DNA from 2 places in the Macrococcus epidermidis genome. Region 1 is predicted to be linked to the other one. Evidence: a T-box and tRNA genes for the amino acid it is inferred to sense, from the RefSeq annotation. Region 1 holds a T-box; the other holds one or more tRNA genes.

What was found. The T-box of region 1 lies ahead of serS (serine--tRNA ligase). A T-box ahead of a tRNA ligase gene usually reads a tRNA of that ligase, here a tRNA-Ser.
Region 2: it has a tRNA-Ser gene. The T-box ahead of serS (serine--tRNA ligase) is inferred to sense a tRNA for this amino acid. The anticodon was not compared.

What each region holds. Positions count from the first base shown of each region.
Region 1 is NZ_CP073819.1:6,085-22,899, forward strand. Features, by position in the region: gene KFV12_RS00030 (disulfide oxidoreductase) at 1-237, shown strand, start outside; gene yaaA (S4 domain-containing protein YaaA) at 387-605, shown strand; gene recF (DNA replication/repair protein RecF) at 605-1,714, shown strand; gene gyrB (DNA topoisomerase (ATP-hydrolyzing) subunit B) at 1,722-3,644, shown strand; gene gyrA (DNA gyrase subunit A) at 3,672-6,335, shown strand; gene alsS (acetolactate synthase AlsS) at 6,527-8,194, shown strand; gene budA (acetolactate decarboxylase) at 8,205-8,906, shown strand; gene KFV12_RS00065 (NAD(P)H-hydrate dehydratase) at 8,949-9,758, opposite strand; T-box leader at 9,858-10,065, shown strand; gene serS (serine--tRNA ligase) at 10,117-11,388, shown strand; gene KFV12_RS00075 (YceI family protein) at 11,652-12,167, shown strand; gene KFV12_RS00080 (DUF2232 domain-containing protein) at 12,308-13,225, shown strand; gene KFV12_RS00085 (DHH family phosphoesterase) at 13,250-15,217, shown strand; gene rplI (50S ribosomal protein L9) at 15,220-15,666, shown strand; gene dnaB (replicative DNA helicase) at 15,685-16,815, shown strand, end outside.
Region 2 is NZ_CP073819.1:1,900,163-1,916,977, forward strand. Features, by position in the region: gene pckA (phosphoenolpyruvate carboxykinase (ATP)) at 42-1,631, shown strand; gene KFV12_RS10025 (alpha/beta hydrolase family protein) at 1,801-2,550, opposite strand; gene ytkD (RNA deprotection pyrophosphohydrolase) at 2,534-3,004, opposite strand; gene KFV12_RS10035 (hypothetical protein) at 3,049-3,822, shown strand; gene yidD (membrane protein insertion efficiency factor YidD) at 3,832-4,062, shown strand; gene KFV12_RS10045 (enolase C-terminal domain-like protein) at 4,110-5,090, opposite strand; gene menE (o-succinylbenzoate--CoA ligase) at 5,071-6,474, opposite strand; gene KFV12_RS10055 (nuclease-related domain-containing protein) at 6,705-7,712, opposite strand; gene menB (1,4-dihydroxy-2-naphthoyl-CoA synthase) at 7,825-8,646, opposite strand; gene menH (2-succinyl-6-hydroxy-2,4-cyclohexadiene-1-carboxylate synthase) at 8,636-9,430, opposite strand; gene menD (2-succinyl-5-enolpyruvyl-6-hydroxy-3-cyclohexene-1-carboxylic-acid synthase) at 9,417-11,090, opposite strand; gene KFV12_RS10075 (isochorismate synthase) at 11,077-12,381, opposite strand; gene KFV12_RS10080 (1,4-dihydroxy-2-naphthoate polyprenyltransferase) at 12,525-13,445, shown strand; gene KFV12_RS10085 (hypothetical protein) at 13,497-13,757, opposite strand; gene KFV12_RS10090 (PH domain-containing protein) at 13,773-14,240, opposite strand; tRNA gene KFV12_RS10095 (tRNA-Ser) at 14,457-14,545, opposite strand; tRNA gene KFV12_RS10100 (tRNA-Glu) at 14,593-14,664, opposite strand; tRNA gene KFV12_RS10105 (tRNA-Asn) at 14,669-14,743, opposite strand; tRNA gene KFV12_RS10110 (tRNA-Gly) at 14,751-14,824, opposite strand; tRNA gene KFV12_RS10115 (tRNA-His) at 14,833-14,908, opposite strand; tRNA gene KFV12_RS10120 (tRNA-Phe) at 14,928-15,000, opposite strand; tRNA gene KFV12_RS10125 (tRNA-Asp) at 15,005-15,080, opposite strand; tRNA gene KFV12_RS10130 (tRNA-Met) at 15,089-15,162, opposite strand; gene KFV12_RS10135 (ketopantoate reductase family protein) at 15,392-16,312, opposite strand; tRNA gene KFV12_RS10140 (tRNA-Ser) at 16,555-16,643, opposite strand; tRNA gene KFV12_RS10145 (tRNA-Asn) at 16,645-16,719, opposite strand; gene KFV12_RS10150 (competence protein ComK) at 16,799-16,815, opposite strand, start outside.

The DNA of each region.
Region 1 (16,815 bases):
AAATATTTGATTATGACATTCTCTGTTATCGGGTTTTGTATTTCAGTTATTCACTATATGGAACAGAAGATTCCCGGATTTGCACCAATCAAACCTTGTGTTGGTGGTGTTCCTTGTAGTACACAGTATGTGAATTATTTTGGTTTTATTACAATTCCGTTTTTAGCGGGAACAGCATTTTTGTTAATTACAGTGATGATGCTACTCGTTAGAAAATCAAATGCAGATGCAAAATAAAGGATTTTAAAAACAATATGGAATGTTCATAAATAAAAACGTTGAATGATAAGCATTCAGCGTTTTTATTTATGTGAAAAGACATGCATTTTTTAATGATTAAAGGTATAATTATATAATGACTGACATGGAATAGGAGTGAACCGTGAATGGTAAATATAGTCGAACTAAATAGTGAGATTACGTTAGGTCAATTTCTAAAAGCAGAAGGGATTATCTCAACGGGCGGACAAGCGAAATGGTATCTGCAGGATAACCCGGTAATGTTGAACGGAGAAGAAGAAAACAGACGTGGTAAGAAGCTTCATCAGGATGATCTTTTAGAAGTTGAAGGCGAAACTTACAAGATTACTTACACGGAAGCATAATGAAGTTAAAATCATTATCCTTATCGCATTATCGTAATTATGATTCCGTCAAATTAGACTTTAGCGATGAAGTAAATATTTTGATAGGTATTAATGCACAAGGAAAGACAAATCTTTTAGAAGCGATATATTGTTTAGCGATGGCTAAAAGTCACAGAACTTCAAATGATAAAGAATTAATTACCTGGGGTGAACAATTTAGTCATATTGAAGGTGACTTAGCATACCGACATGGCGTCATGCCATTATCACTCACAATTTCATCAAAAGGTAAAAAAGCGAAAGTGAATCATTTAGAACAAAAGCGACTGACTGAATACATCGGCCATATGAATGTCGTTTTATTTGCGCCGGAAGACTTAAATTTAGTTAAGGGTAGTCCGCAAATAAGACGCCGCTTCATCGATATGGAAATCGGCCAGATATCTGCTGTTTATCTTAATGATTTATCCAACTTTCAAAGAATACTCAAACAAAAGAATCATCATCTGAAGCAACTTAAAATCTCAGGTAATAATGATACAACGATGCTTGAAGTATTGAATGAACAATTTGCGGAATATGCGGTAAAACTTACGCAGCGACGTAAATCATTCATTGAAAAACTGGAGGAACTTGCCCTACCTATTCATCAAGGTATTACAAAACAAAAAGAAAACTTAAAATTACAGTATGTATCAAGTCTTGAATATATTGATGACGTACAGGCCATGATTGAAGCCTGTGTTACATTGCTAAATAAAGAAAGTAAACGTGAGATAGAACGTGCACAAAGTTTATTTGGCCCACATCGTGATGATATTACTTTTGCCATCAATGATATTGACGTGCAAACGTACGGATCACAAGGTCAACAGAGAACGACAGCTTTATCAGTGAAGCTTGCTGAAATAGAATTGATTAATCTGGAAGTGGGAGAATATCCGATTCTATTGTTGGATGATGTATTAAGCGAGCTCGATGATTTAAGGCAGACACATTTACTTACGACAATTCAACATAAAGTTCAAACATTTGTAACAACAACATCAGTGGATGGTATTGAACATGAAACAATCAACAGAGCGAAATTATTTAATGTTTCTGATGGACATATTTCGACTAATTGAAGGCTAGGTGACAATCTTGGAACAAAATTTAGATCAATATGGTGCTGACCAGATACAAGTATTAGAAGGATTAGAAGCAGTTAGAAAAAGACCAGGGATGTATATCGGCTCTACTGCATCACGTGGTTTACACCATTTAGTATGGGAAATCGTTGATAATAGTATCGACGAAGCATTAGCAGGATATGCGGATGAAATTGAAGTAGTAATAGAAAAAGATGACTGGATTAAAGTTACAGATAACGGGCGTGGTATTCCTGTTGAAATGCATAAGAAAATGGGTCGTCCTGCTGTTGAAGTTATCTTAACAGTACTGCATGCCGGAGGTAAATTCGGCGGTGGCGGATATAAAGTTTCTGGTGGTTTACATGGAGTAGGTTCTTCTGTCGTTAACGCCTTATCATCGACTTTAGAAGTATATGTACATAAAGACGGACAAATTCATCATCAGGCATATCATCAAGGTGTACCTGCTTTCGATTTGAAAGTTATTGGTGAGACAGATAAAACTGGAACAGAAATACGCTTTAAAGCAGATCCGGAAATATTTACGGAAACAACAGTTTATGAATACGAAATTTTACAAAAGCGTATACGTGAACTTGCTTTCTTAAACAAAGGCATTAAGATTACAGTGCGTGATGAACGTGAAGAAGAAGTAATTGAAGATGAATACCACTATGAAGGTGGTATTAAGTCTTATGTTGAATTGTTAAATAAATCTAAAGAAGTATTATTTCCTGAACCGATTTATATTCATGATACGCGTGATGATATTGAAGTAGAAATATCAATACAATATAACAATGGTTACTCAACAAACCTTTTAAGTTATGCAAATAACATTCATACATATGAAGGTGGAACACATGAGGATGGCTTTAAACGTGCATTAACACGTGTCATTAATAACTATGGTGCTAAAAATAAACTGATTAAAGAAAACGATGAGAAATTATCAGGGGAAGATGTACGTGAAGGAATTACTGCGGTAGTGTCTATTAAACATGGTGATCCTCAGTTTGAAGGACAAACGAAGACGAAACTAGGCAATACAGAAGTACGTCAAATTACAGATAATCTATTTGCGGAAAACTTTGAAAGATTCTTAATGGAGAATCCACCAGTTGCTCGCATTATCGTTGAAAAAGGTATTATGGCATCTCGTGCGCGTCTTGCTGCGAAGAAAGCACGTGAAGTAACGCGACGTAAATCTGGCCTGGAAATTTCTAGTCTTCCTGGTAAACTTGCAGACTGTTCAAGTAAAGATCCATCAATAAGCGAATTGTACATCGTTGAGGGAGATTCTGCCGGTGGATCAGCGAAGTCTGGTCGCGATTCTAAGACACAGGCAATTCTTCCGTTACGAGGTAAGATTTTAAACGTTGAAAAAGCGCGATTAGATCGTATTTTAGGAAATAATGAAATCCGTTCTATGATTACTGCGATGGGTACTGGTATCGGTGGCGAATTTGATATTTCAAAAGCAAGATATCATAAGATTGTTATTATGACCGATGCAGATGTTGATGGTGCGCACATTAGAACACTATTACTTACTTTCTTCTATCGCTTTATGAGACCACTACTTGAAGCGGGATATATTTATATTGCACAGCCACCATTATTTAAAGTGGAACAAGGAAAGAAAAAATATTACGTCTATAATGAACGTGAATTAAATAAATTAAGAGAAGAATTACCAGCTACACCGAAGTGGCAATTAGCACGATATAAAGGTTTGGGTGAGATGAATGCTGACCAGTTATGGGAGACGACAATGAACCCTGAGAACCGTTCGATGTTACAAGTGACTTTAGGTGATGCGATAGAAGCGGATGAAGTTTTTGAAATGTTAATGGGTGATGTTGTTGAACATCGTCGTACATTTATCGAAGAAAACGCCGTTTATGCAAACGTTGATGTATAAAGATAGTATTTTAAGGAGGCGCCATTTATGGCTTTAGAGCACGATTCAAAACTACAAGACCAGAATATTGTCAAAGAGATGAAGGATTCGTTTCTTGACTATGCGATGAGTGTAATCGTTTCTCGTGCGTTACCGGATGTACGTGATGGTATGAAACCTGTACATCGTCGTATATTATACGGAATGAATAATCAAGGAATGACGCCAGATAAACCCTATAAGAAGTCTGCACGTATCGTAGGAGATGTTATGGGTAAATATCACCCACACGGTGACTCTTCAATTTATGAGGCAATGGTTCGTATGGCACAAGATTTCAGCTATCGTTATATGCTCGTTGATGGACAAGGAAACTTTGGTTCTATGGACGGCGATGGTGCAGCTGCGATGCGTTATACTGAGGCGCGTATGTCTAAGATTGCTATGGAATTAATGCGCGATATCAACAAAGATACGATTGATTTTACAGATAACTACGATGGTAACGAACGTGAACCAGTCGTGCTACCTTCTAGATTCCCAAACCTGCTTGTGAATGGTGCGTCAGGAATTGCGGTTGGTATGGCAACAAATATTCCTCCACACAACTTAACAGAAGTGATTAACGGTGTGTTAGAGTTAAGTAAAAATGCTGACATTTCGATTCCTGAATTAATGGAATTTATTCAAGGTCCTGATTTTCCTACTGCAGGCTTAATACTAGGACGTAGTGGCATCCGTCGTGCTTATGAGACAGGTCGTGGTTCTATCATTATGCGTGCGAAAACTTTAATTGAAACACGTCCTAATGGTAAAGAAACAATTATCGTAACAGAAATTCCTTATCAAGTGAATAAAGCACGTTTAGTAGAGAAGATAGCGGAACTTGCCCGTGATAAAAAGATTGATGGTATTACAGATTTACGTGATGAGACAAGTTTAAAAGAAGGTGTGCGTATCGTTATTGACGTTCGTCGTGATGCGAATGCCAATGTGATCTTAAATAATTTATATAAATTAACACCATTACAAACATCTTTCGGTGTGAATATGTTAGCGCTTGTTGATGGACAACCGAAAGTTTTAAATATCAAACAAGCAATCTATCATTATTTAGAGCATCAAAAAGTAGTGGTTCGTCGTAGAACGCAGTATAACTTGAAGAAAGCTGAAGATCGTGCACATATTTTAGAAGGATTACGTATTGCATTAGATCATATCGACGAAATTATTGCTTTAATTCGTGGTTCAAAAAATGATGCTGAAGCGATGGCAGGCTTAATGGAACAATTTAAGCTTTCTGAGCGTCAGGCACAAGCAATTTTAGATATGCGTCTGCGCCGATTAACAGGACTTGAACGTGACAAAATTGAAGAAGAATACCAGGAATTACTGAAATATATCGATGAATTAAGAGCCATCTTAGCGGATGAAGAAAAATTACTGGAAATTATTCGTGAAGAATTAATTGAAATCCGTGAAAAATATGGCGATGAACGTCGTACAGAAATTACTGCAGGTGGATTTGATCATTTAGAAGATGAAGATTTAATCGATGAAGAAAATATCGTTATTACTTTAAGCCATAATAACTATATTAAACGTTTACCAGCATCAACATACCGTACACAACATCGTGGTGGACGTGGCGTTCAAGGTATGAATACTTTGGACGAAGACTTTGTTAGTCAAATGGTAACGACGTCAACTCATGATAATGTATTATTCTTCACGAATATGGGACGTGTATATAAAGTTAAGGGCTATGAAATACCTGAACTGTCTCGTCAATCAAAAGGAATCCCAATCGTTAACGTATTAGAACTGGAAAAAGATGAAAAGATTAGCACGATGATTGCGGTGAAAGACTTAGAACGTGAAGATGCCTTTATTATATTTGCGACGAAACAAGGTATTATTAAACGTACGAATCTTTCTCATTTTGCGCGCATTAATAAAAACGGTAAGATTGCAATTAACTTTAGAGAAGACGATGAACTGATTGCTGTACGTTTAACAGATGGTAATAAACAACTAATTATCGGTACAAAAAATGCATCACTCATCCGTTTCGAAGAAGATAAACTGCGTCCACTCGGAAGAACAGCTGCAGGTGTAAAAGGTATTTCATTACGCGAAGGCGATGAAGTAATAGGACTTGACGTTATTGAATCTAATGGTGAACATGAAGTATTGATTGTTACTGAAAATGGTTATGGTAAACGTACGGGTGAAGCAGAATACCGTATTTCTAACCGTGGTGGTAAAGGGATTAAAACAGCAAGCATTACTGAGAAGAACGGTAATCTTGTTTGTATCACAACAGTTAACGGTGACGAAGATATTATGTTGGTGACGAATCAAGGTGTAATCATTCGTTTAGATGTTGCTGAATTCTCTCAAAATGGTCGTTCAGCACAAGGTGTTCGTTTAATTAAGTTAGGTGAAGGACAACTTGTTGCGACCGTTGCAAAAGTAGAGAAAGAAGAAGACGTCGATGTAATTGACGAAGATAAGTTGCCCGGTGAAGTGATAGCCAAACAAGAAACGACATTAACAGAAGAAGCATTAGAAGATAACAACGAAGATATTGAAGCTGAAGACGGCCATGTTGTTGGTACGCTTGAAGATGAAGAAGATGACACTCAAAAAGATATTTTAGAAAATTCATCTTTCGATGATATTTTTGAAGACGAAGAAGAAACAGAATAAATTAAAAAGACTAAAGCCCAATTTTTAAGTTGTGCTTTAGTTTTTTTATTTCCCGAACAGTATTGAAAACGCTTCAATATTGTTGGAAACGTTTTATATGTATTTTAAAGGCGTATCATTTGAAGTAAGCATGCATTCGTACTAGCATTTAAATTGTAAAAAATATAATTCTAATTAGGAGCGTTAATATTATGAAAAAATCTGGTGGAGATTTATTCGTTGATACATTAATTAATCATGGTGTGACACATGTATTTGGAGTACCTGGAGCGAAAATCGATAAAGCATTTGATGTTTTAGAAGATAGAGGGCCCGAAGTCATTGTGACACGTCATGAACAAAATGCGGCACTTATTGCACAAGGTATCGGTCGTATCACAGGTAAACCTGGTGTTGTACTTGTAACAAGTGGACCTGGGGTAACCAATTTAGCGACAGGATTAGTGACCGCAAATTCTGAAAGTGACCCGGTTGTTGCGATTGGTGGTAATGTTAAACGAGAAGACAGTTTAAAACGTACACATCAATCTTTAGATAACGCTGGTCTGATGAGTCACGTTTCTAAATATTCAGTTGAAGTTCAGGATGCAAACAGTATTTCTGAAGCAGTTACAAATGCTTTTCGTGCCAGTGTTGAAGGGCGTAAAGGTGCAGCTTTTGTAAGTATACCTCAAGATGTTATATCTGCAGAAAACGTGGAGGTAAATGCGATAGAAGTAAAAGAACCACCTGTTTTAGGACCGGCACCTAATTTTGAAATTGATACTTTAGCTGAAAGAATTAAACAAGCCAAGTTACCTGTATTTTTACTTGGTATGCGTGCATCATCTGAAGAAAATACTGCCGCAATAAGAAAATTTATGACGAATAATGCGATACCAGTTGTAGAAACCTTCCAGGGATCTGGCATTATTTCAAGAGAATTAGAAGAACATTTCTTCGGACGTATTGGATTATTTAGAAATCAACCCGGTGATGAATTATTAAAACATGCAGATTTAGTGATTTCAGTGGGTTATGATCCAATTGAGTATGATCCGGTGATTTGGAATAAAGAGAATGAAAAAACAATTATTCATATTGATGAAGTGCAAAGTGATATTGACAATCATTATGCACCGGTAACGGAATTGATCGGTAATACTGCGCTCACAATTCAACGATTAGATGAAAAATTAGAGCCAGATGATATACAGCTTGATGAAAATGCTCAAAAAATATTATTAAATATTGCAAATATGATTCAAAAGAAATATGAATTACCTGAAGATTACTTGAATGCTGAGAAAGTAAATCCTAAACATATCGTTAAAGCAGTACGTGAATTAATTGATGATGAAACGACAGTTACTGTAGATGTAGGATCTTTATATATTTATATGGCACGTTATTTTAGAAGTTATGCACCACGTCATCTCTTGTTCTCAAATGGGATGCAGACATTAGGTGTAGCACTGCCTTGGGCGATTGCAGCATCAATTGTCCGACCAGGTAAAAAAATTGTTTCTATGGCGGGAGATGGAGGTTTCTTATTCTCAGGTCAGGAACTTGAAACTGCAGTAAGACTTAAAGCGCCAATCGTACAACTTATTTGGAATGATGGCCATTATGATATGGTTAAATTTCAGCAGGTAAGTAAATATGGTAAAGGTGCAGCAGTTGACTTAGGTCCTGTTGATTATGTTAAATATGCAGAATCTATGGGTGCAAAAGGATATAAAGTGAATCACTCTAGTGAATTAGAAGATGTACTGAAGAAAGCAATGGCAGAAGAAGGACCAGTTATCGTAGATATTCCTGTAGATTATAGCAACAATGCAAAATTAATGGAAGATTTATTACCAGACGCTACAAACTAGGAGGATAACGATGAATAACTTATATCAATATTCAACAATGGGTGCACTTGTAGGAGGTATGTTTGAAGGTACATTTAAATTGTCAGATGTACTTTCAACAGGAAATTATGGTATCGGAACAATGGATGGCTTAAATGGTGAACTGATTGTTTTGGACGGCACACCATACTTAATTGAAAGTACAGGGAAAGTACGCATTGTATCACCTGAAGAAACAACACCATTTGCAAGTATGATGGACTTTAACCCGACCAAGACATTAACTTTTAAAGGTAGTTTAAATAAAGAACAGTTAGACGAAGAAATATTAAAAGCAATGCAGGGTATGAACTATTTTCATGCAGTAAAGATTACAGGTAAATTTAAATTGATTAAAGCAAGATCAGTGAAGAAACAACAACAACCCTATCCGAAACTAGTCGAAGCAGTGAAAGAACAGGGCTATTTTGATATTCAAGATACAGAAGGGACGTTGTTTGGATTTTATACACCCCATTTTATAATGGGTATTGGTGTTGGCGGTTATCATGTACATTATTTAAGTGATGATGAGACACAAGGTGGTCATGTATTTGATTATGAGATTGAAGACGTGAAAGTTGAACTTGCCTTGCAGGAAGATTTTATCTTAAAAATGCCGGATACCAATCATTATCGTGAAAATGATTTGAATGATCCGGAAATGCTTAAAGATATAGAGGCAAGCGAATAGAAAAAGCAATCCTGAATCAGTTGATTCAGGATTGCTTTTTTTCTATGCTTCTAACTTCTTCATCATATATGGTAATTCATCGATAATACGACTTGCTGGTACAACATACATTTCCTGGGCTAATTGATCTCCGATTAAGCTATGAATAAATACAGCTTGTTTAATAGCTTCTTCTGTATCGAATTGACCTAGGAAACTTGCAATAATACCTGCTAATGCATCTCCCATACCGCCTGACGCCATTGCTGCATTACCGACAGTAATTTTATAATCACCGCTTTTTAAATATAATTCTGTTTCATGTTTCTTTAATATAACATGTGCACCTAGTTCATCAGCTTTAGCACGGTTACGTTCAGGTGTCTGTTCTGCAATAGGAATGCCGCTTAATCGTTCCCACTCCATTTGGTGGGGTGTGAAGATAACGTTACATTTCGGTAATGGATGTTTTAATTTGCTTAATATAGTAATAGCATCACCATCTATAATTAACGTTTGATGTTCCTGAATGTGTTGAAATAATAATGTTAAAACATTATTACCCTGGAAATCCAGACCAAGTCCAGGACCGATTAAAATACTATCTGCATTGTCTATTAGTTTTGTCAGACGTTTTATATCATTAATGTCAGATACCATTGCTTCAGGACATCTTGAATGCAATGCTGTATGATTTGTATTGTGTGTAGCAACTGTTGTGAGTCCGCCACCACTGTATACACAAGCACGAGCTGCCATCATAATAGACCCACCCATATTCTGGTTGCCACCGATGAGCAATATGCGACCGTAATCCCCTTTATGTGTAAGTACTTTGCGTTTTGGAATGCTGATAGACTCAATAATTTGCATTATTATTCTCCTTATAATGTGATATCCTTATTCGCTATAGAATGACATAAATAGTTGTCATTCTTATATCTATATGATACTATATTATCAAATAAGATAATAAATTTGTCATTTGGGATAAGTAATGTTGAGGTAATTTTTAGAGACATAGCGGTTGGTGAAAGCTATGATACTACATACATGAAATTCTACCCATAATTAAAGTTTGGCAAACCGGTGATGAGCCGTTATGTAATGGAGAGAATAGTTGAGACGAAAGTTTTAACTATTAATTAGGGTGGCAACGCGTAAATACCACGTCCCTTTTTGGGATGTGGTATTTTTTTGTACCCAAAAATAAAATTAGGAGGCAATCAACATGTTAGACATTAAATTATTTAGAAATGATGCTGAGTTTGTTAAGAAAAAATTAGAAATGCGTGGTATTGATACGTCAATCGTCGATGAAATTTTAAATTTAGATTCAAAAACACGTGAATTGACTGCACAGACTGAGGAGTTAAAAGCAAAACGTAATAAAGCAAGTGAAGAAATCGCACTTAAAAAACGTAATAAAGAAAATGCAGATGATGCAATCGAAGCAATGCGCGCAGTTGGTGATGAGATTAAAACGATCGATGCAGAATTAAATACAGTATCTACAGATTTACGTGATAAATTAGTACGTTTACCTAACTTGGTAAGTGATGAAACACCTTTCGGTAAAGATGAAGATGATAATGTAGAAGTACGTAAATGGGGTACACCACGTGAGTTTGATTTCGAAGCGAAAGCACACTGGGATATCGTTGAAGATTTAAAGATGGCTGATTTTGAACGTGCTGCTAAAGTATCTGGTGCACGATTTGCGTTCCTAACTAAAGATGGTGCGCGTCTAGAGCGTGCTTTAATGAACTTTATGCTGGATACTCATCGTGAAAATGGCTATCAGGAGATGGTGACACCGCAACTTGTAAATGCTGATTCTATGTTCGGTACGGGTCAATTACCGAAGTTTGAAGAAGACTTATTTAAAGTTGAAAAAGAAGGATTATATACTATCCCTACTTCAGAAGTGCCTTTAACAAACTTTTATCGCAATGAAATTATGACATCTGATATGTTACCGACTAAATTTACTGCGATGACAGCGTGTTTCCGTAGTGAAGCGGGATCAGCGGGTCGTGATACACGTGGTTTAATTCGTATGCACCAATTCAACAAAGTTGAGATGGTTCGTTTTGAAACACCTGAAAATTCATTTGCAGCATTAGAAGAGATGACACGTCATGCTGAAGCAATATTAGAAAAATTACAAATCCCTTATCGTACGATTAATTTATGTTCTGGTGATATTGGATTTGGAGCAGCAAAAACATATGATGTTGAAGTTTGGTTACCAAGCTATAACGCATATAAAGAAATTAGTTCTTGTTCAAATATGACTGATTTCCAGGCGAGACGTGCAAACATTCGTTTCAAACGTGATAAAGATGCGAAAGCTGAATTTGTGAATACATTAAACGGATCAGGACTTGCGGTTGGTCGTACGTTCGCAGCAGTGGTTGAGAACTACCAAAACGAAGACGGTTCAATTACTGTTCCGGAGGTACTTGTTCCTTACATGGGCGGACAAACAGTTATTAAATAATCTGGATAAAAAAATAAATTGTTTAAAATAATTTAGACAAGGTATCTGTAAAAGAGGTATCTTGTCTTTTTATTTTAAACATATGGTAATCAAAAAAATAAAAAAACAAAATAATATATTTTTTATACTTGCATATATTTAATATATCTGATATATTAAATATATAAGTTAGAAATAAGGAATGATTACATATGTTTAAAAAACTTTTTGGTAAAGACAAAGCAACAAAAACTAAAACAAATAACGAAAGAGGTAATTTAACAATGACAAACTTTACTTTAGACAAAACACACTCAGGAATTGACTTTTCGATTAAACACATGATGGTTTCAAAAGTTAAGGGAGAATTTACAGATTTCGATGCAACAGTTACTGGTGATATCAATGATTTATCTTCTTTAAATGTTAAAGCATCAGTTAAAGTTGATTCAATTGATACAAACAATGCTGATCGTGATGGTCATTTAAAATCTGGAGATTTCTTCAATGTAGAACAATACCCAGAAATCACTTTCGTATCTAAATCATTAACAAACAACACAATCACAGGTGACTTAACAATCAAAGATGTAACAAACGAAGAAACATTTGATTTAGAATTCAACGGAGTTCACAAAAACCCAATGACTGGTGGAGATGTGACTGGTTTAGTAGTATCAGGATCAATCAACCGTGAAAAATATGGTTTAACTTGGAACCAAGCGTTAGAAACTGGCGGCGTTATGGTTGGTAAAGACGTTAAATTTGAAGTTGGTGCGGAATTCTCAATCGAAGGTTAATTAATAATTTTTAGACTGCCTAATTATTAGGTAGTCTTTTTTTGTATTTTTAATAAAAATGTACATACATTGAGGTATTTTAAGTAAAGTTGTAAAATAGAATAGTTATAGAAATATTTTTTAGAAAGTGAGAATTTATGTTGAAGTTTGATTTAAGTAAGACAATTATCGTTACGATGATTATGATGATGGCAACGTTACTGATAAATTTCTTGCCATTTATGGCATTCATTATCGCTCCGTTTTTGCTTTTACCGACTGTATATTTGTTCTGCAGGTCGCGTAATAGTTTTTATATCATGAGCTTAATCGTAATACTTATTACTATTTTTATGTCGATATTTACGATGCAGGTCATAATGGGATCGATATTTGCTGGGTATATCATAGGTCAATTATTGATAGAACGTACATCAAAAGAACGCATGCTATATATCCTTACAGTTTTTTATAGTATATATACACTTGTATCGATTATCTTCCTTCAGGTAACTGACTATTTACCTAAAGTACAGACGTGGTTTAAGCCAACAATTGATATTTATAATGAATACTTGTCTAAAGGTGTTAAAGAAGGCACAATTCCTGCTTATCAGTTAGAAATGTTTAATACAAGTATGAATGAAGTGATTAAACAAGTGCCTGGAATTGTTATTTTAGCGCTATTTTTATTAGCCTTATTACAATTGGTGATAACTTTACCTGCATTACGCCAGTTTAAGATTGCAACACCTAACTTTAGACCGTTATCTACATGGCAGATGCCGAAAGTACTATTAATTATTTATTTATTTGTACTATTAGCGCATTTTGGAATATCAGAAACTGATTATGTTCCACTCGGAATCGTGATAAACTTAAGATATGTATTAGAGTGGATGTTATTCATTCAAGGATTATCTTTATACAGCTATTTTATAAAGATGAGAAAGATTCATCCGATTGTCAAAGCTTTTATATTCTTTATCGCGTTTTTATACGCGCCCATTACGCAACTTTTCGGAATTATTGATTTGATGGTAAACTTAAAGAAAAGAGTGCCGAAAAAGTTTAAGTAATAAATAATTTAATGAGGTGTCACAATGAATAGAAAGTACAATAAGCAAACATTAATTATGCCATTTATTGTTATGTGTCTCGCAGCTTTTATTGTCACAGGAATACTTTATACGGTACATCCTATGACAGCGATGGTTACATTCGGCATACTTTTTGTCATCACGTGCATCAGTCTTTTCTATTTAAGATATGGTATCAGACACAACGAATCTTATATTGCGAATTTATCAACATCTATTGATAAGGGAAAACGTTATGCAATTAGTGAATTACCCATCGGTGTCATTCTTTTAGATGAAAATGAGCATATTGAATGGCATAATCATTTTATTAATGAGAAGATTACTGCCCCTATTATTTCAGAATCTATTCATGATTTGTTTCCTAATTTGCTGAATCAACTTAAAAATACAGGCGTAAAAGAAGCTACTGCCAACTTTGAATCTTACAAATTTAAAGTAACATATGGTGAAAATTTAAATACTTTGTATTTCTTCGATATTACCGATAAAGTTGAAATAGAACAATTATATGATGAAGCTAAACCTATTATTGGAATATTGTTCCTGGATAACTTTGATGAAATTACACAAAACATGGCTGATGCACAACGTACGGAAATTAATAGTATGATGTCGACTGAAATTAATAAATGGGCTGAAGAAAATAACGTATACATTAAACGTTACCAATCAGATCAATATATGATGTTCTTTAATCAAAAGATCTTACATAAAATTGAAGAGACAAAATTTAATTTATTAGATAATATTCGTGATAAAAGTCGAGAAATCAAAACACATATCACTTTGAGTGTCGGTATTGGTGAAGGTTCTGAAAATTTACTGGATCTTGGTACTTTAGCTCAATCAAGTTTAGATTTAGCACTTGGCCGTGGCGGCGATCAGGTAGCGATTAAGAACATGAATGGAAACGTTCGATTCTATGGTGGTAAAACTGATCCTATGGAGAAACGTACACGCGTTAGAGCACGTGTTATCTCTCATGCACTCCGCGATATTTTAATCGAGGGTGAAAACGTCATTATTATGGGACATAAACGTCCTGATATGGATGCGATCGGTGCTGCAATTGGTGTTGCACGCTTTGCTAAGATGAACAATTTAAAGGCAAATATCATTTTAAATGATTATGATGTTGATGATACTTTATCCCGTGTTATGGCTGAAATTGCAGAAAAACCTGAGCTCGATGAAATATTTGTGTCTTCTGAAGAAGCATGGAATTTAATGACGAAGAAGACGACATTGGTTATCGTAGATACACATAAACCTGAAATGGTGATTGATGAAAGTATATTAAATAAAGCGTATCGTAAAGTGGTGATCGATCATCATCGTCGTGGTGAATCATTTATCGATAGTCCACTGCTTGTGTATATGGAACAATATGCAAGTTCTACAGCAGAGCTTGTAACTGAATTACTGGAATATCAACCGACAGAACATAAGTTGACGCGTTTAGAGGCAACGGTAATGCTTGCCGGTATTATTGTTGATACACGTAACTTTACGCTGCGTACAGGTTCCAGAACATTTGATGCAGCAAGTTTCTTAAGAAACCATGGTGCTGATACGATTCTTTGTCAGCATTTCTTAAAGGATGATATTGAAACGTATATTAAACGTTCAGAAATTATTCGTACCGTGCAGTTAGAAGATAATGGCATAGCAATTGCGCATGGCCCGGTAGGTGAGATCATTCATCCGGTTATTGTTGCACAAGCTGCTGACGAGCTTTTAGGTATCGAAGGTGTTGAAGCATCTTTTGTGGTGGCAGAGCGAAAAGAGAATGTCATCGGTATTTCTGCGAGATCGTTAGGAGAAATAAATGTTCAGCTTGTTATGGAAAGTATGGGTGGCGGTGGTCATTTATCAAATGCTGCAACACAACTTGAAAATGTCACGATCAATGAAGCAATTTTGCAATTACAACAAACTATAAATGAACAAAGTGAAGGAGAAGATTAGTTATGAAAGTTATATTTACGCAAGATGTTAAAGGAAAAGGTAAAAAAGGCGAAATTAAAGAAGTACCAGTAGGTTATGCAAATAACTTCTTATTAAAGAATAAATATGCTGTAGAAGCTACACCAGGAAACTTAAAGCAGTTAGAAGCACAAAAGAAACGTGTTGAGTTAGATAAGCAGCATGAATTAGAAGAAGCGGAAAAACTAAAAGAGAAATTAGAATCACTGGAAGTAAAAGTAACAGCGAAATCAGGTGAAGGTGGCCGTTTATTTGGATCTGTAAGTTCTAAACAAGTAGCTGATGCTTTAAATAAGCAACACGGTATTAAACTTGATAAACGTAAAATGGACTTACATGATGGTATCAGAAGTCTAGGTTATACGAATGTACCGGTTAAATTACATAATAAAGTAAGTGGTACATTAAAAGTTCACGTTACAGCAGAATAAAATTTCGAGGAGGATAATATGTCAGATTATCTTGAAGGTAAGAAACTGCCTTTTAATTTAACAGCTGAGCAATCTGTATTAGGTGCTATCTTTATTGATAATGAAGTATTATCTTCTGTGCTTGAAACATTATTGCCGCTACATTTTTACAGACAAAGTCATCAGAATATATTCCAGGCAATGCTTACTTTGTCTGAACAAAACGATGTTGTAGATATCATCACTGTTATGAATCAAATGACGCAGGACGGAACGCTTGAAGCGAGTGGCGGTGAACTTTATCTTATTGAATTGTCAGAGAAAGTTCCTACTGCTAGAAACGTTGATTTCTATGTGGATATTGTTTACCGTGATGCCGTAAAGCGTCGTTTAATTCATGTTGCTGATAGTATTATGGCAGATGGGTATAATGAGTCACTTGATTTGGAAACATTACTTGCAGATGCTGAAAAACGTATAATGGAAGTATCAACCAATCGAGGCGCAGATGGATTTAAAGAAATTAAAGACGTGTTAACACAAGTCTTTAATAATGCGGAAGAACTTGATAATAATAAAGGGCAAACGCCAGGCATACCAACCGGATATCGTGACCTGGATCAGATGACTGCAGGTTTTAACCGTAATGATCTGATTATTATTGCTGCACGACCATCAGTTGGGAAGACAGCGTTCGCTTTAAATATTGCCACACAGGTGGCTACAAATGATCATCCGTATACGGTAGCGATATTTAGTCTTGAGATGGGTGCGGATCAACTTGCGACACGTATGATTTGTAGCACAGGGAATGTTGATTCAAATCGACTGCGTACTGGACAGATGGACGGAGAAGATTGGAATCGTTTCACAGTCGCTGTTGGTAAATTATCTCGAACAAATATTTTTATTGATGATACGCCAGGGATTCGTATTACAGATATCCGTTCAAAATGCAGACGACTTCATCAGGAACATGGACTGGATATGATATTGATTGACTATCTACAGTTGATTCAAGGGTCTGGAAGTCGCTCAAGTGAAAATAGACAACAAGAAGTCTCTGAAATTTCACGTATGTTAAAAGCATTAGCACGTGAATTAGAATGTCCTGTGATCGCTTTATCTCAGTTATCTCGTGGTGTAGAACAACGACAAGATAAGCGTCCG
Region 2 (16,815 bases), 590 kb from region 1:
TGCTTACATCAGCAGAAAATATAAACTTGGGGGACCTTTTAATGAGCGAACAAATCTTTGGTAAACTAGATAACTTATTAAAGAGTGATAGCGTATTAAATCAATTATCAAGAACACAGTTAATCAACGAAATTTTAGCAAATCGTGAAGGTGTATTAACAGAGTCAGGTGCTGTCAGAACTGAAACTGGTAAATATACAGGTCGTTCACCAAAAGATAAATTTATCGTTGAAGAAGAAGAAACAAAAGACCAAATCGACTGGGGTACAATCAACCAACCTATCTCTGAAGATATCTTCTTAAAATTATTAGACCGCGTTTTAGACTATTTAGGAACAAAAGATAAAGTTTATGAATTCAATGGTTATGCAGGTGCAGATCCTGCTACTCAATTAAATTTACGCGTCATCAATGAGTTAGCATGGCATAACTTATTTGCACGTACAATGTTTATCCGACCTGAAACATTCAATGAAGGTATCTTAATCGATCCAGACTTCACTATCATTTCTGCGCCACACTTTAAAGCAGATCCAAAAATCGATGGTACAAATTCTGAAACATTTATCATTACAAGTTTCAAACATAAAATTATCTTAATCGGTGGTACTGAATATGCTGGAGAAATGAAAAAAGGTATCTTCGGTGTAATGAACTACTTATTACCAACACAAGGTGTAATGAGTATGCATTGTTCAGCAAACGTTGGTGAAAATAAAGACGTTGCGTTATTCTTCGGTTTATCAGGAACAGGTAAAACAACTTTATCAGCTGACCCACACCGCAAATTAATCGGTGATGATGAACATGGCTGGAACGATAATGGTGTATTCAATATCGAAGGTGGATGTTACGCGAAGACAATCGACCTTTCTCGTGAGAAAGAACCACAAATCTATGATGCGATCCGTTACGGTGCGATTTTAGAAAATGTTAAAGTTGATGAAAAAGGTTTCCCAGACTATGAAGACAAATCATTAACTGAAAATACACGTGCAGCATACCCAATTGAAAATATCGATAACATCGTATTACCTTCAATTGCTGGTCATGCTAAAACAATCATCTTCTTAACAGCAGATGCATTCGGCGTATTACCTCCAATCTCTAAATTAACGAAAGAACAAGCAATGTACCACTTCTTAAGTGGATTTACATCTAAATTAGCAGGTACTGAGCGCGGGGTAACGAGCCCACAACCAGTATTCTCAACATGTTTCGGTTCTCCGTTCTTACCATTACATGCAACAGTATATGCGAATATGTTAGGTGAATTAATCGACAAGCATGGTTCAGACGTATACTTAGTAAACACTGGATGGACTGGTGGAGAATATGGTGTAGGTAGCCGTATGAGCTTAACACATACACGTTCTATGATCCGTCGTGCAATCAGTGGCGAAATTAAAAACTCTGAATTTACTCAAGATCCTATCTTCGGATTATATGTACCAAATTCAGTCGCAGGTGTTCCTAAAGAAATCTTAATGCCTCGTAACGCTTGGGTATCTCAAGATGCTTACGATGAAAAAGCAAAAGATTTAGCATTACGCTTCCAGGAAAACTTCAAGAAATTCGGTGAAAAGTCAGCAGAAATTGAAGAAAAAGGCGGCTTTATATTTAGAGGATAATAATAGAGGCTGGAGCTGAAGTGTTCTGCCACAAGCAAAAACCGAACAAAACTAATAAATCGCGCTTTGATTTATAGTTTTTGTTCGGTTTTTGTCGTAGGGGCAACTTCTGTTCTGCCGTTTAAGCTGTTAAAGATAAAAGGACTAAAATTTAAGTCACATCTTCATTTTATTCTACAGCTAACATCCATCTATAAATTTCTTCTAGTATCTTGCGTTCATTATCAGGTCGAAGGACGTGTGCTTCATCTTCTAAGTAAATCGCTTCATGCTTTACACCTAAGTTTTTAAGTCTTTCTTCAAGCATCTTGCCATGCGCGATATTAACCTGCTTATCTTCTGTTCCGTGAATAATCATAATTGGGGGACTGTCTGCTTTGATCAGATTAATACCTTCGCGTTTATCATAGGCAGCTTTATCTGAAATCGGACCGACGATGCGCTTTAACATGCTGCGCAAGTCTAGTCGCTCATCATACATGTAATAAATACTCGATACACCACCCCATGTAATAAAGGATGTCACATTACTATCCTGATACGTAACGAGTCCTTTAATACCCCCACGTGAAAAACCTATAAAATGTAATGGTACATCTGGATACTTTTTTCTTAATATACGCACAAGCGCATATACATCCTCACGGTCACTTCCACCAAACTCATCCTGACCATTATGATGCGTTCCACGGTAATAAGGTGCTGCAACAAGTGTATTCGGATAGGCAAAACGCATCAGTCCAGCTGGTCTAAGCGTCCCTACCTGCCCTTTTCCACCGCGAAGATATATAATGATGCGTTCTACAAGTTTCGGCTCATATAATAAGCCTTTAACTTCAAATTCGTCAGAGTGATAGGTTATCTCCTGAAAACTTATATCTTTATAAGTTGCAGGAATTACTTTACTCGTGATGAACATCAAAACGCTCCTTTAGTGTATCTAATAGGTATAGAATACAGTCATCTTTTAACAGGAAACTTTTATCTTCTGTCTGAATATCATCCAGCGCCTTTGCAATTACCGGACCATCTGTTTCCAGATAATCTTCACGCTTGTCGATTTGCGCTACTTCTACATAGAAGACATCTTTACTGAATGGTGACTGATCATATACGGTATAGGTACCTATAAACTCATAATTACGCACTACACCACCAGTTTCTTCATATAATTCACGATGCATCGCCTCAATAGGTGTTTCATCATACTCAACCTTACCACCCGGGAATTCAATACCTCGAATTTTATTATGCGTAAGTAGCATATTACCCTTAAAGTTTGTTATTATTAGTACATGTTTACTTGTTGGAATATCAGCCTTATCTTTAATTTCGAGGATTACTTTATTTCCAACATGATCTGTAAATATCATTAATCTGCTCCATTCATCACAAAATTATCTATCTAGAGGTCTCTATGAAAAAACTAACTATACTTTTTATTATTTTAACATTAATTATTACCGGTTGTGCAGCACCACAGGAAAAAAAGAAACCATTGACGAAAGACCAGATTATCGCTCGAATGCAGAAGAATATTAAAGCAACAGACAGCATTTCTCTTGATGCCACTAATAAGACAACGATTTCATATGATAAGTTCACAACAAAGTTTACACAGGATACAGCATCTCAATTTGATACGATCAATAAAAGTGCGCTACTTATTAAAGCTGATTCAAATAACACGAAATATCCTGTAAAGTCTGTTATATTCAATATGGATGAGGGGAATATAGAAGCCTTTCCTGAACCTCAATATTTAAATTATCGCGCACGCAATGCTGATATCCAGTACTTTTCAAGTGTCCAATCAAATATGGTCAATTTAACAGATATTGTTCAAAATGTCGTCAAAAAAGAAGTTGATAATATAAAAACGACGGATAGCACGATTCAATATCAAGGTAACTCTCAAAATTTAAAACATCTGTTTGATTACGGCGTCGATTTCTCAAGCATGAATCAAGTATCTACATTTAATGATCTCACTGATATTAAAATTCAGAGTGGTTCATTTGATGTTGAATTATCACCCGTGAAGAAGCTGCCAAAAACGCTGTACTTTGATATCAAGGTCAATGCTAAAATTAAAAACAAACCTGTCACAATATTGATGAAACAGGAAACGCACTATAAGAACTTTAATAAAACCAATGTATCTATGTATAAAGCAGAAGAAATTGATTAGGAGATTATTATGAAACAACTATTATTAGCTGGTATTAAATTTTACAGAAATTATATCTCACCAATGACACCACCCACATGCCGCTTCACACCGACATGTTCCCAATATGGATTAGAAGCAATTGAAACACACGGTGCATTAAAAGGAAGCTATTTAACGATCGTAAGAATCCTTAAATGTCATCCGTTTCATCCCGGTGGTTATGACCCGGTCCCAGACAAAGAACATCATCATCATTAAAAAAGGAAATTCCGAAATGGAATTTCCTTTTTATCTATACAGCTTTATTAATCGTAAGCAGCTAATAATGTGAGATGAGATTTCTTTACTTTTGGTACAGAAATATTGAGTCGATTGTCGTTAATTATTTCATCATATTCAGTAAAGTCATGCGCAAAATAAGTACCTTTCGGCGTAATGTCCGGTACAGTCTGAAACGTTTCACCGAGCAGCGCAGTGAAATATTTACTGAGACCAAATTCATACATGCCGCCGGATACGAGCTTCATTTCTGGTAAGTCTTCTTTTATCTTAAGTGCACTAGTCACGCCACCTAATCTACTATATTTAATAACTGCAGTATTAACGCCTATATTATAAAATTGTTGTATCGTATGCGCATCAGTCGCACTTTCATCAATAGCAAGATTAACCTTCGGATTCAAGCGATGCATTGAACGATAATCTTCAATAGAACTGAACGGCTCTTCAAAATAAAGAATGTCATACTCAGAAAGTTTACGGATTAAGTTAAAATGATTTGCATCCATTAACCCGTTTGCATCGATGACGATCTCTACATCACTCGTCTTACGAATGGATTGTACTTGCGCTAAAATATTGTGATGCATCTTTAATTTTACACGTGTAGCGTTCGGTTGAATAACACGTGCATCATGATGTAACGTTTGACCGATCAACACAGTCACTGGCTTTAGCGTATTAAAATATTGATACGCAATGATATCAAAACAACTGGATGCATTCGGTTTTTCAGAATCAAGTAAAGCATTGAATGCTTCTATTGAAGATATCGGTCTATTTTTTATTATTTGAAACTGATTGACGAGTGATTGATAAACCGTTTCAATCGTTTCAAAATGATACCACGGTGTCTCAAAACTATTTGCTTCCGCATAATATTCCACACCATCAATTACGATACCTGCTACAAGTACCTTCCGCTCATTTAAAGTAATAAGATTTGTCTTGATCGGCGCTTTAAAAGGTGCAGCATATGAATAAATATTAAGCTTTGAGATATTCATGCATAAACCATTCCTTACATTGATGACGTGATATTTTTCCGTTCGATGTTCGTTTTAAATTATTTACTCGAATAAATTGTTTAGGATGCTTATATTTTGCGATATTGTTATTTAATGCATTCTGAATAGTTGCATCCATATTATCATCCGCTTCATATAAACAAACCGGCACACTGCCCCACTCGCTGTCTTTAATACCAATAACACAAGCTGCTTGTACAGACGTATGACTTAATATGACTTGCTCAATTTCTGAAGGATATATATTTTCTCCACCTGAAATAATTAAATCTTTGCGACGGTCTAATATATAAAGATGATCCTCTTCGATATACCCGATATCTCCTGTTAAGAAATATCCATCTATGAATGCTTCTCGATTTGCACTTTCCGGATAAAGATAACCGTGCATGACATTATCCCCACGTACGCCAATTTCGCCGACCTGATTCACTGCATTAAATAATTGGATATTTTGATTGACCTGACCGACACTCTTTGGATACCTTTGAATATCTTTTGGTGATGCTGTAATCATCTGAGAACATGTTTCAGTCATGCCAAATGATGTATAGACGGGTAGGTTTGCACTTCGTGCCTGAATAAGTAAACGATCATCTAGTTTAGCACCACCAATCAGTATGCCTTGAAGGGCATATTGCTGGTTAAGTCCTTGTCTTAAGAGACGTTCTAACGTTTGGGGTACAAGCGAGATATGTGTGATCTCTTTTTCTTTAATATCGTCGATAATCTGCTTAGCATCAAACTTTTCATGCAATACGACAGTGCAGCCATCAATCACTGCACGTAATAATATGCTTAATCCGCTTATATGAAACAATGGAAGAACATCCAGCCAAATTGAATCATGGTCACACGTAAATATCTGTTTACAATTTCCGGCACTTGCTAAATGATTAATAAAGCGTTGAGGTACTGCTTTCTGAACACCAGTCGTCCCTGAAGTAAACATAATAGATAATATATCTTCTGGATGATTCGGTTTGGCAGTTAATGTTGAATGCTGATTTATTGCCTTTCTAACAAACTCTGATTTATGTATAGCAGAGATGTGCGTGTAATTATTATTTGAAAATAAAAGCTCTGTATCCACAGACGCCATTTGCTTTCTCATTTCATGTTCAGTCAGATGCTTATTGATCATCACTATTTCAATATTCGCAATTATCGCAGCATGAATAAAATAACAATCCATTAATGTATTTTCCGCTACAAGCGCAACACGATGATGTTGAAGTTGATCGAGTTCGTATGCTACTTTTTGAGCTTGTTCGTAGAGTAATTGATAAGAAATATGTTGATCTTGATAAAAAATTGCTGTTTTATCTGGATATCGATTTGCTGTTGTCTTAAGCCACTGCATAATGCCACGTCCTCTTAGTTAATATAATTATCATATCAAAAAGAAGAAGTTGATACATCGGAATGCGCTTTGGTGCTAGATGTTGATATATATTGTTTATCAACATCTACGTCATGATATATTCCCGACCTTCTTCACTAGATGTTGATATATTCCGTTTATCAACATCTACGACATGATATATTCCCGACCTTCATTGCTAGATGTTGATATATTTCGTTTATCAACATCTACGACATGATAAATTCCCGACCTTCTTCACTAGATGTTGATATATTCCTTTTATCAACATCTAGCGATGAGGTTCTATACTCTACTGATGATTCAAAAATTCCCTTCACTGTTTTCTTGACTGTATATTTGCGTCCTTTATTCTTTCCATACGTTTCAAATTCAGATTTCAGTACATTTCTAATCGTTGTTTTACCTATACCGGTATATCTACTAATATCAGCCGTAGTTACAGCATCATTTTTCAGGATTTTTATCGTTCTAAATGCATCAAGTACCAATTTATTTTTTGGAGTTTTATATCCACAATCACAACGTACAATTCTTTGACGTCCAGACACTATCGGCAAAAACTTTCGACATTCCGGACACTTCATACCTGGTTTTAAAGCATTGAAGGGATAATAATGTATGCGTTCATACTTACTATTAGGATGATGATGCTTTTTTAATAATTCTCCAATATATAGCTCTTCATTTGTCGGTTCACCCTCACCTAACATTTTCACAATTCTTGAGACGTCCGTTGAATATAATAGCTTATCAGTATGTTCTAGTCCACTCAATTCAAATGTAGGATTAATAAATAACACATAACTTTTCACCTGATAATCGATATTATTTTTATAACAGAAATACTTTAACTTCTTCTCTGCTTTATCGAGTTGTACTAATGGATTGGCATTCACATAATTATTCTCACTCACAAAGTTATTATTACTAAATGTATACGGTCCGGCAAAATTTTTTACATCAATATGTATAATAAATCTGTCTTTAATCAACAAAAAGTCAAATTGCACTTCGCCATTACTCCTGATTCTCACATTCCATAACTTCACGCCGCCACGTGTACCTTTCAATGCATCATAGCATATTCTCTCTCCCATATACCCACGTTCAAATGTATATAACTGTGATTCATCAAAACTGTCCAATTCTATACGATTCTTAACTTCCCACAAATATTGTTCATAATCACTAAAATCATATAATTTCAGAAACATATCATCACCTCACATATAATATACAAATGAACACAAAAATTAACAAATTAATTTTACGTAAATTTTGTTAACAAAAAAAGCACCCCAAAAAAAGGGTGCTTCACTCTCTTGCTTATGGGAATTTAGGGAATTGATCGAAGTTCGGCTGACGTTTTTCTTTAAATGCGTCACGACCTTCTTTCGCTTCATCACTTGTGTAGTAAAGTAATGTAGCGTCACCAGCGAATTGTTGTAAACCAGCTAGTCCATCAGTATCAGCGTTCATCGCAGCTTTTAAGAAACGTAATGCTGTTGGAGAATGTTGTAACATCTCTTTACACCATTGTACAGTTTCATCTTCAATTTGGTCTAAAGGTACTACTGTATTAACTAAGCCCATATCTAATGCTTCCTGCGCATCATATTGACGGCATAAGTACCAGATTTCACGTGCTTTTTTATGTCCAACGATTCTTGCTAAATAACCTGAACCATATCCAGCATCAAATGAACCTACTTTTGGTCCAGTTTGACCGAAACGTGCATTGTCAGCAGCGATTGTTAAGTCACATACGATGTGTAATACGTGTCCACCACCGATTGCATAGCCACGAACCATCGCGACAACTGGTTTAGGAATAACACGGATTAAACGTTGTAAATCTAATACATTTAAACGTGGAATATTATCATCACCTACGTAACCACCATGGCCACGTACTTTTTGGTCGCCACCTGAACAGAATGCTAAGTCACCTTCTCCTGTTAAGATGATTGCACCTACTCTTTGATCGTCACGTGCACGAGAGAATGCATCGATCATTTCCATTACTGTATTCGGTGTAAACGCGTTACGAACTTCCGGACGGTTGATCGTAATTTTCGCGATACCTTCAAAAAATTCATATTTTATTTCTTTATACTCTTTTAATGTTTCCCAAACTCTAGTCATGATTTTCCTCCTTGATAAACGATACTATTATTGTATCAAATATTTTTAAATTCTCCACATGAATTGTATGACCCGCTTCAATTATCATATGTCGGGCATCGGGCAGTGCTTCTACCATACGTTTAGCGATTGATTCAAACTTCTTATCTAAACTTCCAGTAAGCAATAAGACCGGTTTATTAAAGCTAGGTAAAAGCGGCCAGAGATTCGGTTGTCTGCCTGTTCCATATTCTCTTAAAGCTTTAGCAATACCCATTGGTTCGTGATGCATTCTTATCTCACGCTGTCTTGTTTGCTGTGCATCAGTTAACGGATGATACGTTTTAAATAAAGATAGCTTTTCCCAGTGTTTAATAAATGCCGGATAATCTGTTTCTATCCAATTACTGCGTTCTTCATCCTGCTGAATACGCTCTTTTCTTAATTGCTCATCTTCAATTCCAGGCGTCGCACTTTCGATTATAAGCTTATCGATTAATTCCGGATAATACAATGCAGTATATAGCGCTATACGCCCCCCCATTGAATAACCATACAGAATGATTTCGGTATATTGATTTCGATAACGCGTTAATGTTTGTGTTAGCGATGCTGCGATTGCATCAAATGACCACGTTTCATCCGTATTAAAAGCCGCTCCATGTCCTGGACATTCTACTAATAACACATCTGTGTGGGACAACAGTCTTTCTTTTGCTGGAAGAAAGGTTTGACTGCTACCCAGGAAACCATGAATCATGACAATAAGACTTTCTTTATCACGATTAAAATATTTATATTTCAGCATTGAGTTTCGCCTTTAAAGTAGTAATTAATGCACTGTGTGCTTTCAAATTCTCTTCTCGGTCAGAAGTGATTTCTATAATATGACCGCTTGCTTTCGGTAATGTGATTTCATCAAATACATTAAATTTCTTATATTTAAAGTCATACAACTTTGCAGTATGTTCAAAATCGAGATTCAGCGGTGTGCCAAATAAACGTTCAAAATGCTTCTTATCTTCATACTGTGGTAAATAACTGAATATACCGCCACCATTATTATTCATCACTACAATATTAATCATATGAGCATGGTGATATTCTGATAACATCTTCTGCATAACAAGACCGTTCATATCATGGAAAAATGAGATATCACCAATTATCAACGTCACCTTTTTATGTCGAGACATTCCAAGCGCCGTACTCACTACACCGTCAATACCATTTGCCCCACGATTACAATACGGTTTACCTTCAAAGTTTGTAAAGAATGTATCGCAATCTCTTATCGGCATACTGTTACCCAGAAAGATGACTTCATTCTTCTTGATTTGTTTAAAGATCTGATACATCGCACTACCTTCGTCGAATATCGTTTGTGTGTGCTGCATAATGTGATTGATGACTAAATCATTTAATGTATGCCAGAATTTAATCCATGATTGATTGTTGACTGGTTTCTCTTCTGCGACTTGTCTAAAGAAGTCGTTTGCAGTAATTTCGATAAATAAATCCGGCACTTTCGGAAATGTATTAGGCTGAATTCTTGGTTGAATTAAAATTTGTGGTGCCGTCTGTGCTTTAATCCATTGATTGATCGCTTTCGATACAACTGCGTTACCGACACGAATAATATATCCCGGCTGAATATCTTTAATGACTTTAAAGATACTGTCTCCTGTTGTCACAACATTCGGATGTTTTAAATCACGAATCTGACTGAGCGGATCTGCAATAATCGGTATATTATGTATTGTAGAAAAGACAAGCATCTGTGTTAAATCTTCCAGCTGACAATCACCAACGATTATAATGCCTTTTTCCTGACGAATGATTGGTTTGACTGTATTGACATCAAATGTCTTCTGATAACTAACCTGAACCTTTGGGTTGATCATCATCATTTCTGCTAGCTCAAAGTCCGGCATCAATGGTTCTCTGAAAGGTATATTGAAATGTACCGGGCCTTTCATCGGTCCACTGAAATAACGACTAGACTGCATCATTACAGCATCGATAAATTGAATCGATTCATCTGTATCATCTGCGATCGGAAAGTCACGTTCATATTGAACAAAATTGCTAAACATCCCTACTTGATTAATCGCCTGTGGTGCACCGACATTGCGCAGTTCATGGGGTCTGTCACTCGTAATCACAACGAGTGGCATATGACTGATAAAACACTCAGACACTGCCGGTGTGTAGTTACTTGCCGCAGTACCAGATGTACAGAGTACAGCAACCGGCTTGTTCGTTGCTTTCATTAGTCCAAGTGCATAGAAAGCTGCACTGCGTTCATCTGGATGAATATACGTCTTCATCTTTGGATGAAGTTCACATGCTATCGCAACTGGTGTTGAGCGTGATCCAGGTGAAATCACTATCTCATGTACACCATAATCATATAATGATTTAACGAAATGAAACACTTGTTTAGTTAACGCGTCATTCATCTTCATTTACTCCTAACATTTCTAACATCGGTTTAAATTTAATTTCTGTTTCATAAACTTCACTCTCTACAACACTTGACTTAACAATGCCACATCCTGCAAAGAGCATCGCAGTGTTATCCTGGATCACCATCGAACGGATGGCAACGATAAACTCACCTTCATCATTTAAATCAACATAACCTAATGGTGCCCCGTATAATCCACGCCCTTCATTTGCTTCCGCTAAGAAATGCATCGCCGCACGTTTCGGAAAACCACCTAGCGCAGGTGTTGGATGTAGACTTTCAGTTACTTCTAATAATCCACCACGATTCAACTTCGCATTGATCGGTGTATATAAATGATAGAAAAATTGATTTTCTAATATATCCGGTGATTGTTTTAAAGTAATCTCATTTGTAAACGGTGCTAAATCTTCCTTTATACTTTCTACAACGATTTTATGTTCATATAGATTCTTTTCATCATCCAGTAACTTTTGTTTCGCATTATCAATACTTTTGCCCATCGTTCCGGCAATGGCATTTGTATGAAGGATGCCATCCTGCACCGCAACAAGCTGTTCAGGTGTCTTTGTAATAAATGTTTGTGCACCAGACTCAATTAAAGCAAAATAACTCACTTCATGATTTTTCATCGCCTGCTCGATGAGTGGCAATATATCGATATCGCGTGCCATTGTAATCTTTCTTTTTCTTGAAAGCACAACTTTTTCCAGTTTATCTTGCTGCATCATCGATATTGCTTTATGTGCATTAGATTTAAATAAGTCCAGATCAATATCTTCAGCAGATATTATTTTGTTATCTTGTACTTTTTCTGCTGCATGATGTCTTAATGCATCAATTATCTGTATTTTATCTGAAGACTGATCAACAAATATTATTGAAGCGTGTCCATTGCTTTCTACAATCTGTATTTTCGGAATGATGAAATGACTCTTTTCATATGCAGAAAAATTTTTACTTTCATTATTATCAAACTGGAAGCCACCAAAAAGTTTTAATTCATACTGCGAACCATTACCAATATATGCTGCATCCTGAACAATCGCCTTAAACTGTCGTTCGATATGTACAGGATGAATCGTATCTGCTGTAAGTACTGAATGATGACCGATACCGATTAACTTAAAAGATTTATCTTTATTGATAAAGACATAACGCTCTCCTGCAAATGCATGAAAATAATCCATGATCCATGCAACATTTAGCTGGAAGTCTAAATCAAATTGTTCTATTTTATTAATTTTATTCGTTGTTAAATGCGTCTCAAACTGTTGATTAATCGGCACATGCTACACTTCTTTCACTTCAAAATAATATACTTATTATTTTAACATTATTCAATGATTATTGGACAAATTATGCTAGATTTGTTGACGATGACTATTATTAAATATAAAATTTATACATTAAGAATAAAAGAGGTATGAATATGTCTGAACATTTACAACAACACACTGGTATTGCAAAGTATTATCACTTAATGCGACCACACACTTTAACAGCAAGTTTCGTACCTGTACTTGTCGGAACAGCATGCGCAAAATATTTCACTGATATCCGTATCGATCTATTAATTATCATGCTTATTGCGTGCTTACTAATACAAGCGGCAACAAATATGTTTAATGAATATTTCGATTATAAGCGCGGACTGGATGATCATACATCGGTCGGAATCGGTGGTGCAATCGTAAGAAATGGTATGAGTCCTAAGTCAGTATATAATTTAGCGATTGCTTTTTATATTATTGCAGCCATATTAGGTCTTTATATTTGTTCTCAATCGTCATGGTTAATCTTACTTGTTGGAATTGTATGTATGGCAGTAGGTTATTTCTATACAGGTGGCCCCGTTCCAATTTCATGGACACCATTCGGTGAAATCTTTGCAGGATTCTTTATGGGATTTGTAATCATTATGATTACATTCTACATTCAGGTGGGACATCTAGAATGGTACCCTGCAATTATGTCAATTCCAGTTTCAATCAATATCGGCATGATTAATATGGCTAATAATATTCGTGACCGTGTAAAAGATAAAGCGAGTGGCAGAAAGACATATGTTATCTTAGTCGGGAAAACAATCGCAATTATTACAATGGCATTATTATACTTAATCAGTTTCCTGGTAGTACTGTATACAGTATTCTATAAACCATATGGTTCACCATTTTTATTACTTGTATTGTTAAGCTTTAACTTACCAATCAAAGCAGTAAATCGCTTCTTTAAAGGCAATACACCGATTGAACTCATGCCTGCAATGAAAGTTACGGGACAATTCAACACCGTATTCGGATTCTTATTTGCACTAGGCTTATATCTCGCAGCATTAACTGCAATTTAAAAAATCGTGAGGCTATTATCTAGTCTCACGATTTTTTTATTATTATTTTTATTATTTTTGATTGAAGAATTCTTTTAATCTTGCTACAACTGCTTGTGCATCTTCTTCTGTGACATCACGTACACCAGATTTTGTTAAATCAATTACGTAACTTTGTGCATCATAATGCACATCGATAGAAGTTCCATTCACATCATAGCTGCGTGGTTGAATCTCCTGCACTTTATCTTCTTCGTGATTTTCACGGTAATCTGAACCAAATTGACCTAATTTAAGTTCAGCATATGATACGAGTTTATCGATATTTGCCATTGTTAATGTCCCCCTTTATATTGTCTCAGACATTTTAATTCTAATAAATTCCACAATTTCAGGCAAGTCTTTACTTTTAATCATTCGTAAAGTTACTGATTTTTCACTTAATTTCTTTCGTTTATATTTGAAGAATAACTCTCCATATTCCCCTTCAGTATCAGGCTCAAAATCAATGTTAACTATATCCGCATATTTAATTACTTCATAGTAAATACGCTTTGATTTCATTTTACTATGGACCATAGAAATACGATCATCTAATAAAATAAACAAACCATGTTGGTTCAAATTAATATGACTATAAGTTGCAAAATGAATCAGTTCCTTGTTTTTAATATCTTTGCAAATCACTTTTAATAATTTAATAAAGAAACGGCGCTCAGATTTTTTAATTCTTTTAAAGATTTTCGAAAAGCGTTTATATCTTACTGGATAGTTAATTTCTGCTAACACTTTACGTGTCGATGCTTTATCTTTCATTTCATCACCTTATGATTTCTATTTTGTATTATAATTCACAATTAACTTTAGAAGTATAATATTTGAATAACTTTATTATACATGCTTTCTACATTAAAAAATAGATAGTAAAGCAACTTTTATTTGTAGGTATATACGTAAAATAAACGTAGGTATTAAACGAAATAAAACTACTGATGATTTCATTAAAGAATCAACAGTAGTTTTATTATTTAACGGATCGTGAGAGATTCGAACTCTCGAAACGCTTGTGACGTTTACACACTTTCCAGGCGTGCTCCTTCGGCCAACTCGGACAACGATCCATAATAATTAAAAAAAAATCAGAAGCGATATTTCACTTCTGATTATATGACCCCTACGGGATTCGAACCCGTGTTACCGCCGTGAAAGGGCGGTGTCTTAACCGCTTGACCAAGGGGCCAAAATGGCTCCACAGGTAGGACTCGAACCTACGACCGATCGGTTAACAGCCGATAGCTCTACCACTGAGCTACTGTGGAATAATAATGGAGCGGGTGATCGGAATCGAACCGACAACATCAGCTTGGAAGGCTGAGGTTTTACCACTAAACTACACCCGCGTTACAAATGGGGCGACTGATGGGAATCGAACCCACGAGTGTCGGAACCACAATCCGATGCGTTAACCACTTCGCCACAATCGCCAAATTTATTTTAAAAAGATGGCTCAGGACGGAATCGAACCGCCGACACATGGATTTTCAATCCATTGCTCTACCGACTGAGCTACTGAGCCAAAATGGCGGTCCCGACGGGAATCGAACCCGCGATCTCCTGCGTGACAGGCAGGCATGTTAACCGCTACACCACGGGACCACTAATAATTGCGGGAGGCGGATTTGAACCACCGACCTTCGGGTTATGAGCCCGACGAGCTACCAGACTGCTCCATCCCGCGATAATAATATGTTGTCTCTCGTAAAAAGAGTACTTTTAAAATATATCATTTTAAGTTTGTGAACGCAACATTAAAAAAGTGTAAATTTTATCTTTAGAGGCATATTTCATACGAATGTTGTATAAAAGTATGTTCTTGTAGGTAATCTAGTGATATATTTGGTTTATTCTAACCATCAAAAAACCAGACATGTTGTTACATGTCTGGTAAAAAACCAAGATCTATTCTATTACTTTTCAATTTGATGTACTAAATGCGTTAAAATATCACAATATGGTGTTTCTATCCCTGCTTCATCACCAAATCGACTAACAGCACCTGTTAAGTAATCAACTTCTGTCTTACGTCCATTATGAATATCTTGAGTCATAGATGGATAATGCAGACCAACGACATCAGGTGAGTACATTTTATGGAATTTCTCCATTGTTGCATCTAAATCAAGCTTTGCACCTTTAGTAGCCCCTACTGCAATGATTTCCTTAACTAATGGGATTAACATTGCATCTGCTTGTTCATATGCACCAAAATCCCCGATACGTTTATCCGTTACCGAACAGTATGTGTTGAAGCAGCAGTTCACTAAAGCTTTATTCCAGATTGATGTCACAATATCATTACTGATCACACCGTTAAGTTTCGCTTCATCTAAAATTACTTTCAATTGTTCAATGAAAGCATCCACATGCCCATCAGGATATCCATATTCAATATTACCAGTGCCTTCTAAAATTAATTCACCAGGTCCTTTTAAACCTGCTGACCACATTGTTACAGCCAGTATAACTTGCTCAACCGACAATTTCTTCAGCAGCATATCACCATGACCTAAACCATTCATCAGAGACATCACTTTCGTTTCTTTTGTAATAACACCCTGTTTGATTAAATTATCGATTGTTTCTTCAGCAGTCAACGCTTTTGTTAATAAAATTACCAAATCTGCCGGTTCATTATAGTCATCCATAAATACTGCCTTCACTTTATGGTTTGTTGTTTCACCATAAGAATGAACAGTAACACCATTATCATTCATCGCATCAACATGGTCCTGCCATTTATCAAGCATCACCACATCTTGTCCACTTTCAGTTAAATAAAGACCTACACGTCCACCCATTGCACCTGCGCCTGCCATAACTATTTTCATACTTTCTTCCTCCTCATTTGATTATCTAATATTATTTTATCTCAGGAATAAGTAAGTTTGTTAAATCGTTCACATACTTTGTTATGTATTAATTTGTAGTCATATAGATAAAATTAATACATCTATGAAGGAGCATAATATTAAAAATATAATGAGTTTATAATAATTCAAAAGTTCAGATTATTCAATAATTTGTTTTAAATATTAAAAAAAACACTTAGCATACACTAAGTGTTTTGTAACGGAGATGGAGAGATTCGAACTCTCGCGCCGGTTACCCGACCTACACCCTTAGCAGGGGCGCCTCTTCAGCCAACTTGAGTACATCTCCATGGCTCCACAGGTAGGACTCGAACCTACGACCGATCGGTTAACAGCCGATAGCTCTACCACTGAGCTACTGTGGAATAATTTCAATCAACAAATACTATTATATCAATTGAAATGAATTGGTCAATACTTTTGGTAAATATTTTTATGGAACATTTACACCTTTTTCTCTA